One region of the Kitasatospora misakiensis genome, then DNA from elsewhere that is predicted to be linked to it. Evidence: riboswitches for the same ligand, from Rfam matches in the RefSeq annotation. Region 1 holds a riboswitch; the other holds the start of a gene.
The links. Region 1 has a riboswitch for cyclic di-AMP ahead of ACFP3U_RS35870 (M23 family metallopeptidase). Riboswitches for the same ligand answer to the same signal wherever they lie in the genome.

Region 1 (4,002 bases):
CGCCGGTGCCCGGACGCTGGCGGTCGGGATGGCCACGGACGGCGCCCGGCGGCTGCTGGAGCAGGGGCTGATGGAGCGCAGCTACCGGAACCTGGCGGAGCTGACGGCCCTGGGCCGGCCGATGCCGGAGGAGCTGACCGGGGACTTCGGGGCGTTCGAGGAGGCCGCGGCGCGGGCGGCGCTGGAGCTGGCCGGCGCCTGGACGGTGCCGGGGCTGCCGGAGCTGCTGGTGACGGAGTTCCCGGAGCTGGCGCCGGAGCCGGGGCAGGCGGAGATCGACGCCTATCTGGCGGGGCTTGAGGCGGCGGACGCGGAGTGGGTGACGGAAGACGAAGCGGCGGCGGACGCCCCGGAGTAGTCCGGCGCACCTTCCGACGCACCTTCCGACGCACATGGAGGAGCCCCGGCCGATCCCGGCCGGGGCTCCTCGTGGTGCTCGGGGGCCAGCGTCAGGGGGTGACGCCGCGCTGCTCGAACCAGGTCTCCGGGTCGACCGGGGCCCCGCCGCCGGGGCGGACCTCGACGTGCAGGTGCGGGCCGGTGACGTTGCCGGTGGCGCCGACCTTGCCGATCTGCTGGCCGGGGACGACCTTGCCGGAGCCCTTGATGATCGAGGAGAGGTGGCAGTACCAGATCTCGGTGCCGTCGGGCAGGGTCTCGACGATCCGGTAGCCGTAGGCGCCGGCCCAGCCGGCCGAGGTTATGGTGCCCTGGCCGACCGCGTAGACCGGGGTGCCGGTGTCGGCGGCGAAGTCCAGGCCGGTGTGCAGGTGGGCCCAGTAACGGGCGCTCTGGCCGTAGTGGGCGGAGAGGTTGTAGTCGCGCACCGGCAGGTTGATGGCGGCGAGCTTGGCCTTCTCGGCCGCCTCGGCGGCGCGCTTGGCCTGCTCCTGCTGGGCGACCTGGACGGCGCGCTTGGCCTCGGCGTCCTGGGCGGCCTGGACGCGGGCGGTCTCCTCGGCCGCGGTGCGCTGGCTGTCGGCCTGCTGCTGGATGCGGGCGGCGAGCGCGAGGCCGGGGTCGGCGGAGAGCGCGACCGGGGCCTCGTCGGGCGTCTCGACGGCGGGCGCGGCGGCCGGGGTGGCGGAGGCGAAGCCGGTGGCGCCCAGGGTGGCGGCGACGGCGGTGACGCCGAGCAGCGGGGCGGTGCCGCGGGTCTGACGGGGCATCCGGTGCCGGCTGGTGTCGGCGGCCGGCGGGGCGGTCTCGTCGGCGGGGCCGCCGAAGGGGCCGTGGCCGGCGAACGGGCCCGGATGGTCGAGCAGCTGGGTGCCGGTGGAGGACCCGGACGGGTGTGCCTGGGTGTGCGTCGACGCCACGGAGGCGCGCTCCTTTCCTTCCTTCGCGCCTACCGGGTTAGCTGACGGGTTCGGAGCAGGAAGGTCTCCTACGGCTGGGCCTGGACGGGGCCGGGCCTGGCCGATTCACCCCAAGGAACATGGTTCCCCGGCTCCCAGGCCTGCCCGGAGGCAGACCGGCGGGATTAGGCGACGGCGCACGGTGCCGTCTGGGTACGGCGTTGCGGACCGCGCTGCGTTATCAAACGTTAATCCGAGAGGCCCCCGATTCCAAGCCGTCCACTGGTGACGGCTGAACACGGATCGGACACTACGCGACCCGATGGGCGTTTTGCGGCGTTTGACGACAACTGACACTACTGAACGTGAGAGGACGTCAACGAACGATCCCCCACCTGAGTACTCCTACTCATGTGCGGCCGGGAGCGGCCCGGCCATCCTGGCGCCATGAGCGCACCGATGCAGTCACGCACCACCGCCGCGTACTACGTCCAGGCGGTGCTGTCCTTCGCCCTCTCCGGCACCGCCCTCGGCGCCGGGATCGCCTACCTCCCGGTCGAGCCGTGGACCAGGGCCTTCCTGGCCGTCGGCCTGCTCTGGACGGTCACCTCCGCCTTCACCCTCGCCAAGGTGGTCCGGGACCGGCAGGAGACCACCGAGCTCGTCACCCGGGTCGACCAGGCCCGGCTGGACAAGTTGCTGGCCGAGCACGACCCGTTCAAGGTCGAAGGGGTCTGACCGACCCGGCCGCGGGGGCCGAGGCCGGTCGGCGGCGCGGGGTGCCGATAGCTTGACGGCTAAGGCTATTAGCCTTAGCTTTATGGCTATCGGCACTCGCCGACGATCCGGCCCGAGGAGGCTCCCCATGAACGGCACCATCGCCCCCGCCACCCGCTACCTCGACCTGCCCGGCGGCCGGATCGCCTTCGACGACACCCGGCACGGCGACGGCGCCCCCGTCGTCCTGCTCCCCGGGATGCTCGACAGCCGGACCGCCTACCGGCACCTGCGCCCGCTACTGGCCGCCGCCGGCCGCCGGGTGATCACCATGGACCTGCGCGGCTTCGGCGAGTCCTCGATCCCGTGGGACGACTACTCCCCCGCCGCGATCGCCGGCGACGTGCTCGCCCTGCTGGACCACCTGGGCATCGACCGCGCCGTCCTGGCGGGCAGCTCCTACACCGGCGCCAGCGTGGTCAAGGCCGCCGGGGACGCCCCGGAGCGGATCGCCGGGATCGTCCTGCTGGACGCCTTCGTCGAGAACGTCCCGCCGAACGCCCTGCAGCGGGCGGTGGTCGGCGCGATGGGCGCGCTGCTGGTGCACTCCCCGGCCTTCTGGGGCCTCTACCTGCGCAAGGCCGCCTTCCCCGGCCCCAAGCCCGCCGACCACGAGGAGTACGTGGCCGGGCTGGTCGCCGCGCTGCGCACCCCGGGCCGGAAGGCCGCCACCCGCGGCTATGTCCGCGGCGACTCCTCGCCCGTCGGCTGGACCGCCGCCGTGCGCTGCCCGGCGCTGGTGGTGATGGGCTCGAAGGACCCCGACTTCGGGGACCCGGCGCTGGTCGCCGACCGGCAGGCCGCCGCGCTCGGGGCGCGCAAGGTGATGATCGAGGGTGCGGGGCACTACCCGATGGCCGACCACCCGGAGGCCACCGCCGACGCCCTGCTGGGCTTCCTCGCCGACCTGGCCTGAGCGCCCCGGGCCGCCCGCCCGTCCACCCGCCCCGTCCCCGCCCCGTCCCCACCAGGAGAGAACCGCGATGCCCCGAGTCGGACTCACCCCCGAGCAGGTCGTCGGCCACGCCCTCGCCCTCATCGACGAGCAGGGCCCCGAGGCCCTCACTCTGGCCGCCGTCGCCGCCCGCGCCAAGGTCGCCACCCCCTCGCTGTACAAGCACGTCAGCGGGGGCCTGGGCGAACTCCGCCGACTGGTCGCCGTCCGGGTCTCCGAGGAGTTGGCCGACCGGCTCGCCGAGGCGGCGCTCGGCCGGGGCGGGGACGAGGCGGTGGCCGCCGTCCTGCGGGCCTACCACGCGTACGCCACCGAGCACCCGCACCGGTACGGCGCGCTGCCGCAGGCTCCGCAGCCGGACGAGGACCTGGCGGCGGCGGGCGCCCGGCTGGTCGGGGTGATCGTCGCGGTGCTCCGCGCGTACGGGCTGGAGGGCTCCGAGGCGATCCACGCCGCCCGTACCTTCCGCTCGCTGGCCCACGGCTTCGCCGCGCTGTCGACGGCGGGCGCCTTCCAACTCGCCGAGGACCTCGGGGAGACCCAGGAACGGATGATCACCGTACTGACCGCCGGCCTGCGCGGCTGGCCCCGCTAGTGCCGTATCAGGCAACGTTCGCCCTGGTGACGACTTGGCGGTTCTAGAACGCCTCGGACTCACCCACAACGGCATCACCTGGCAGATCGGGGCTGCCGCCGGACGGCGTCAGCCCCGATCACACCAAGATCTTCATCAGCGTTCCAGGGTCGTTGCGACACGTGGTCGGTTGTTCAGACCGCGAGCAGTTTATGCAGGCGCTCGGCTGGGGTCTCCCAGCCGAGCGCCTTGCGTGGGCGGCCATTGAACTTGGCAGGCCGGCACGCTACGGAAGTGCCGGAACTGGGTCAGGCCGAAACGGGGACCAGGGTGCCGGAGCCGACCGCCTGAGCGAACGACGCCCACACCTGCGGCTGGTGCCGGTGCCCGGGGCCGTT
Region 2 (4,002 bases), on a different contig from region 1:
TCGCCCTCGCCGTCCCCGGGGCGCCGACCCCGACGGCGCTCTCCGTCTCCGGCCCGGAGGCCCGGATCAGGGCCCTGGAGGAGCAGGCCGGCACGGCGTCCCTGGTCCCGGTGATGCACGGGATCGCGGCCCGACTGGGGCAGGTCCTGGCGCCCTGACCGGCGGTCAACTCGGCGATCGGCCCGGCGGTCAACACCGCTCATGAGGAGCGGCGGTCCGGGCGGGGTGAGACATCGTCGGGCGTCGGGAGGCGTTTCGCGCACAGAAAGTCGCGCACAGAAAGTCGACGCGGTCGACGTCCTGTGCGGGAAACCGCCCCCGGGGTTCGCCCGTTCGAGCCACCCGAGGGCGGGTTGCCCCGGCCCCGGCGGGCCGGTCGGCGACGCTGGTGCGGACGCGGCCCGCGACGGCGCGGGGCGCCGGAGTCGGAGAGCAGGGTGAGCGGCGATGACCCGCAGCGGATCAGTTCGAGGTCTTCTCGGCAGATCGTTGGTGATGGGGTGCACGGTGGCGGTCCTGGCCGCCGGACAGGCGACCGGGGCGGTCTGTCCGCCGGACGAGAAGACGCCCGCGCCGGTGACCGGACCGGTGACTTCACCGGTGACCGATCCCGGGGCCGGGGATCCGGGAGCGGCCGCCGATCCCGCGGCGGTCACGGCCTCGGACTCCGACCTCTACGTCGTCCGGCTCGACCCGGACGCCGCCGCGCCCGGCGGCACCACCACGGTGCACGCCTTCATCGGCAATCTCGGCCCGGACCGGACCGCGTCGCCGTTCACCGTCGTGGTCACCCTGCCCGAGGGCGTCACCCCGGAGGTCCCGTACTTCCCGGAGAACTGCTACGAGTTCCAGAACGGCCACCGGGTGCGCTGCACCTTCCCGGCCGGCCTGCCGAAGTTCCGCAGCGCGACCGCGATCATCCCGGTCCGCCTCGCGACCACCGTCCCCGCGCCCGGCACGCTGACCGGGGGCTGGGTGGCGGTCCGCGGCGACGACGACCGGAACGAGGAGAACAACAAGCAGCCGTTCGAGATCCAGGTCGTCGAGACCACCGGTCCGCGTCCGGCCGTCTGACCTGCCGGCGGCCGGTGATCACCGCGGTTGGCGGTGGCCGACGATCGGCCACCGTCGCCCGCGGTGATCACCGGTGGACGCGCACCTACCGGTGGATGCAGATCTACCGGTGGACGCGGACTTACCGGTAGACCCGGACGTAGTCCGCGGCGAAGGTGATCGGCGCCGTGCCCTGGGGCGCGGGGTGGTAGTTCCCCGCGCTCAGGGACAGGTTGAGGATCAGGTACGCGGACCAGTTGGCGCCGACGCCCTTGCCGTCCGAGAACACCTTGACCCCGTTGACGTACCAGTCGACGGAGTTGGCGCCGTAGTAGGTGCCGATGGTGACCCAGCCGTCCTTGGCGATCGACTTGGCGTCGGTGTAGTACAGGTGGCCGGGGTTGACGTGGTTGGTCAGCTCCAGCAGGTTCGGGTTGTCGGTGTGGTACTCGAAGCTGTCGATCTCGCCGTGGCTGCCGCTGGTGCCGTTCCACGTCCACAGCGCCGGCCAGGCGCCGGTGCCGGCCGGGAGCTTGACCCTGGTCTCGGCGTAGTCGCCCGTCTTCACCTGGAAGCCCTCGTTGGAGTACTCGGTGGTGAGCAGCCCGGTGTCCCAGGACTGCTTGCCGTTCTCCAGCGTGTTGGCGCCCGGCTTGGCGGTGAAGGTCGCGACGCCGTTGGCGACCGTGACGTTGTTCTTGTTCAGCCAGTCGAGCTTGTTGTCGTCCGGGTTGTGGTTGCCGTAGTGGTAGGAACTGCTCCGGTCGCCGGTCCAGCGGGAGCCGTAGCCGATCGGGCCGCTGAACTCCTCGTCCCAGGTCAGCTTCTTGCCGGGGACGGGGCTGCCGGTGGCCGGCGTGGTCGGGCTCGGCGTGGCGGTGGGCGTGGGGGTCGGCGTGGGGGTCGGCGTGGGGGTCGGCGTCGGCGTGGGCGTCGGAGTGGGGGTCGGCGTCGGGGCGGGGGCCGGCGTGGCGGCGGAGACCACGAGCTGGCGGGACGGCAGGTTGTGCCAGGTGCCACCGGCGTCCTGCCAGAAGCCGAACTGGGTGTAGCTGCCGGCCGCCAGGGTGCGCGGGCCGGTGGTGATCGACAGGCCGCCCGGGCAGATCCGCGCGTTGGAGACGTTCCCGGGGAAGTCGAGGTTGTTCCCGCCCGCGTCGCGGACGCCGACGCCGACGGTCTTCGCGGTGAAGCAGGCGGAGGAGTGCAGGGTGAGCGAGGCGGTCGACGCCTTGCCCGCGACCATGGTGGCCGGGCCGAGCTTGTCCTGGGTGACGGTCGGCAGGGAGGCGGCCTGGGCGCCGGTCACGGACGGTATGCCGAGCAGTCCGCCGCCGGTGACGGCGAGCGCCCCGGTCGCGGCGAGGGCGGCGGTGCGGCCCCGGCGGGAGGGACGGGCGTGGCGGGGCACGGAGCGCCGGCCGAACGCCCGCGCGCTTCCGTCGGGCTGGGCGGGCTGCGGGGAGGAAGTAGGCATGGCAGTCCTCTGCGACGCCTACGAGGTGAGCTGTCGGGTTCGGGCGCTGAGGTAGCCCGGCCGCCCGGAAAGCGGCTTCACCCCTAGCCTCGGTCGCACGTCGAAGCGCACGGCCGGGCACTGACCTGGGTCCCCCGCTCCCGTCCGCGTGGTGCTCGATTGCCGGCCGGCGGGTGGACGGGACTCGGCGTCCCGACGGCGGGGCTCCGCTGCGGCGGAAGCCTCTTGCAGGCTAGGCAGACCGTCCGGGTACGGACAACCTTCCTGGGACGGTTGTCGCACAGCTCACACCGGTCACGCGGGTCACGCGCTGCGCTCCCTGCGCTCCGTCCGCGCCGTGCACAGGGCCGGGCTGGGCCGGGTGGACGCAGTGGCGGGGCCGGCGGGGAAACTCCGCCTTGGAGCCGGGGTGGTCGGATAGGTTGGAGATCCCTTCGGGTCCGGAACCGTCCGGGCCGCACCGATCGCCACGTCCAGCGACGAGGAGACCGCCCCACCATGACCGCGTCCCTGCCCGCCTTCGCCGGCCGTACCTTCCTGTTCCGGGTCGACAACGGCGCGGCCTTCCGCAACGCCTACTCGGCCGACGGCAAGCGGCTGCGCTGGGAGGGCCTCGGCGAGTCGGCGGGCCAGTGGGAGGACGTCACCCTGCACGTCGCCGAGATCGGCCCGCAGCTGTACTTCGTCAGCTGGACCGAGGTGAGCGGGATCACCGTCAGCCACGTCATGGACCTGGCCCGGATGACGGTCCGCGCGTTCTGGACGTACGAGGGCGAGGGCGGCCGGGTCGGCGAGCTGCACACCGGCACGCTGGAGCAGGTGGCCTGAGCGTCCGGTCCGGCCGGTAGGTCGGTACAGCAGGTAGGTCGGTCCGGCCGGTAGGTCGGTACGGTCGGGGCCTGCGCGGTCAGACCGCCTGGCCGGAGGCCGGGACGGTCAGGTGCTGCGAGATCCACTCCAGGGAGGACGGGAGCAGCTTGCTCCAGGTCTCGAAGTTGTGGCCGCCGGTCTCCAGCATGCTGTAGGACACCTTCATCGGGCTGCGCGTGGCGGCCACGAACGCCTCGGTCTCGCGGCGGTAGTTGCCGTCGCCCTCCCTGGTGCCGGCCAGCAGCACGGAGACCTTGGGCTGCGGCAGGTTCTGGAGGCGCCACATCAGGTCGGCCTCGTTGCGGCGCTGTTCGCTGCCCTTGAAGAGGTCCCCGGTGGTCGGGTCGTCGGCGGCCTGGTAGTAGCCGGAGAGCGAGACGGCGGTCGGGAAGACCTCGGGGTGACGCATCGCCAGCTTGAGGGCGCAGTAGCCGCCGGTCGAATTGCCCATGAACGCCCAGGACTGCGGGTCGCTGGAGACCCGGTAGGTCGCCTGGATGGCCGAGGGCACGTCCTTGGTGAAGTACGTCTCGGACTGCGGGCCGCCCGGGATGTCCTCGCACTCGGTGTCCTGCGGCAGCGCGGGCGAGGGGCGCACCAGC

Region 2: another riboswitch for cyclic di-AMP. It lies ahead of ACFP3U_RS10095 (glycoside hydrolase family 16 protein); the one in region 1 lies ahead of ACFP3U_RS35870 (M23 family metallopeptidase).

Annotation. Positions count from the first base shown of each region.
Region 1 is NZ_JBHSOF010000092.1:6,143-10,144, forward strand. It holds gene ACFP3U_RS35865 (hypothetical protein) at 1-358, shown strand, start outside; gene ACFP3U_RS35870 (M23 family metallopeptidase) at 450-1,319, opposite strand; cyclic di-AMP (ydaO/yuaA leader) riboswitch at 1,332-1,500, opposite strand; gene ACFP3U_RS35875 (YiaA/YiaB family inner membrane protein) at 1,746-2,036, shown strand; gene ACFP3U_RS35880 (alpha/beta fold hydrolase) at 2,164-2,991, shown strand; gene ACFP3U_RS35885 (TetR/AcrR family transcriptional regulator) at 3,059-3,625, shown strand; gene ACFP3U_RS35890 (DUF397 domain-containing protein) at 3,913-4,002, opposite strand, start outside.
Region 2 is NZ_JBHSOF010000009.1:75,003-79,004, forward strand. It holds gene ACFP3U_RS10085 (IclR family transcriptional regulator) at 1-158, shown strand, start outside; gene ACFP3U_RS10090 (hypothetical protein) at 601-1,074, shown strand; gene ACFP3U_RS10095 (glycoside hydrolase family 16 protein) at 1,196-2,530, opposite strand; cyclic di-AMP (ydaO/yuaA leader) riboswitch at 2,531-2,694, opposite strand; gene ACFP3U_RS10100 (MoaF-related domain-containing protein) at 3,029-3,358, shown strand; gene ACFP3U_RS10105 (alpha/beta hydrolase) at 3,438-4,002, opposite strand, start outside.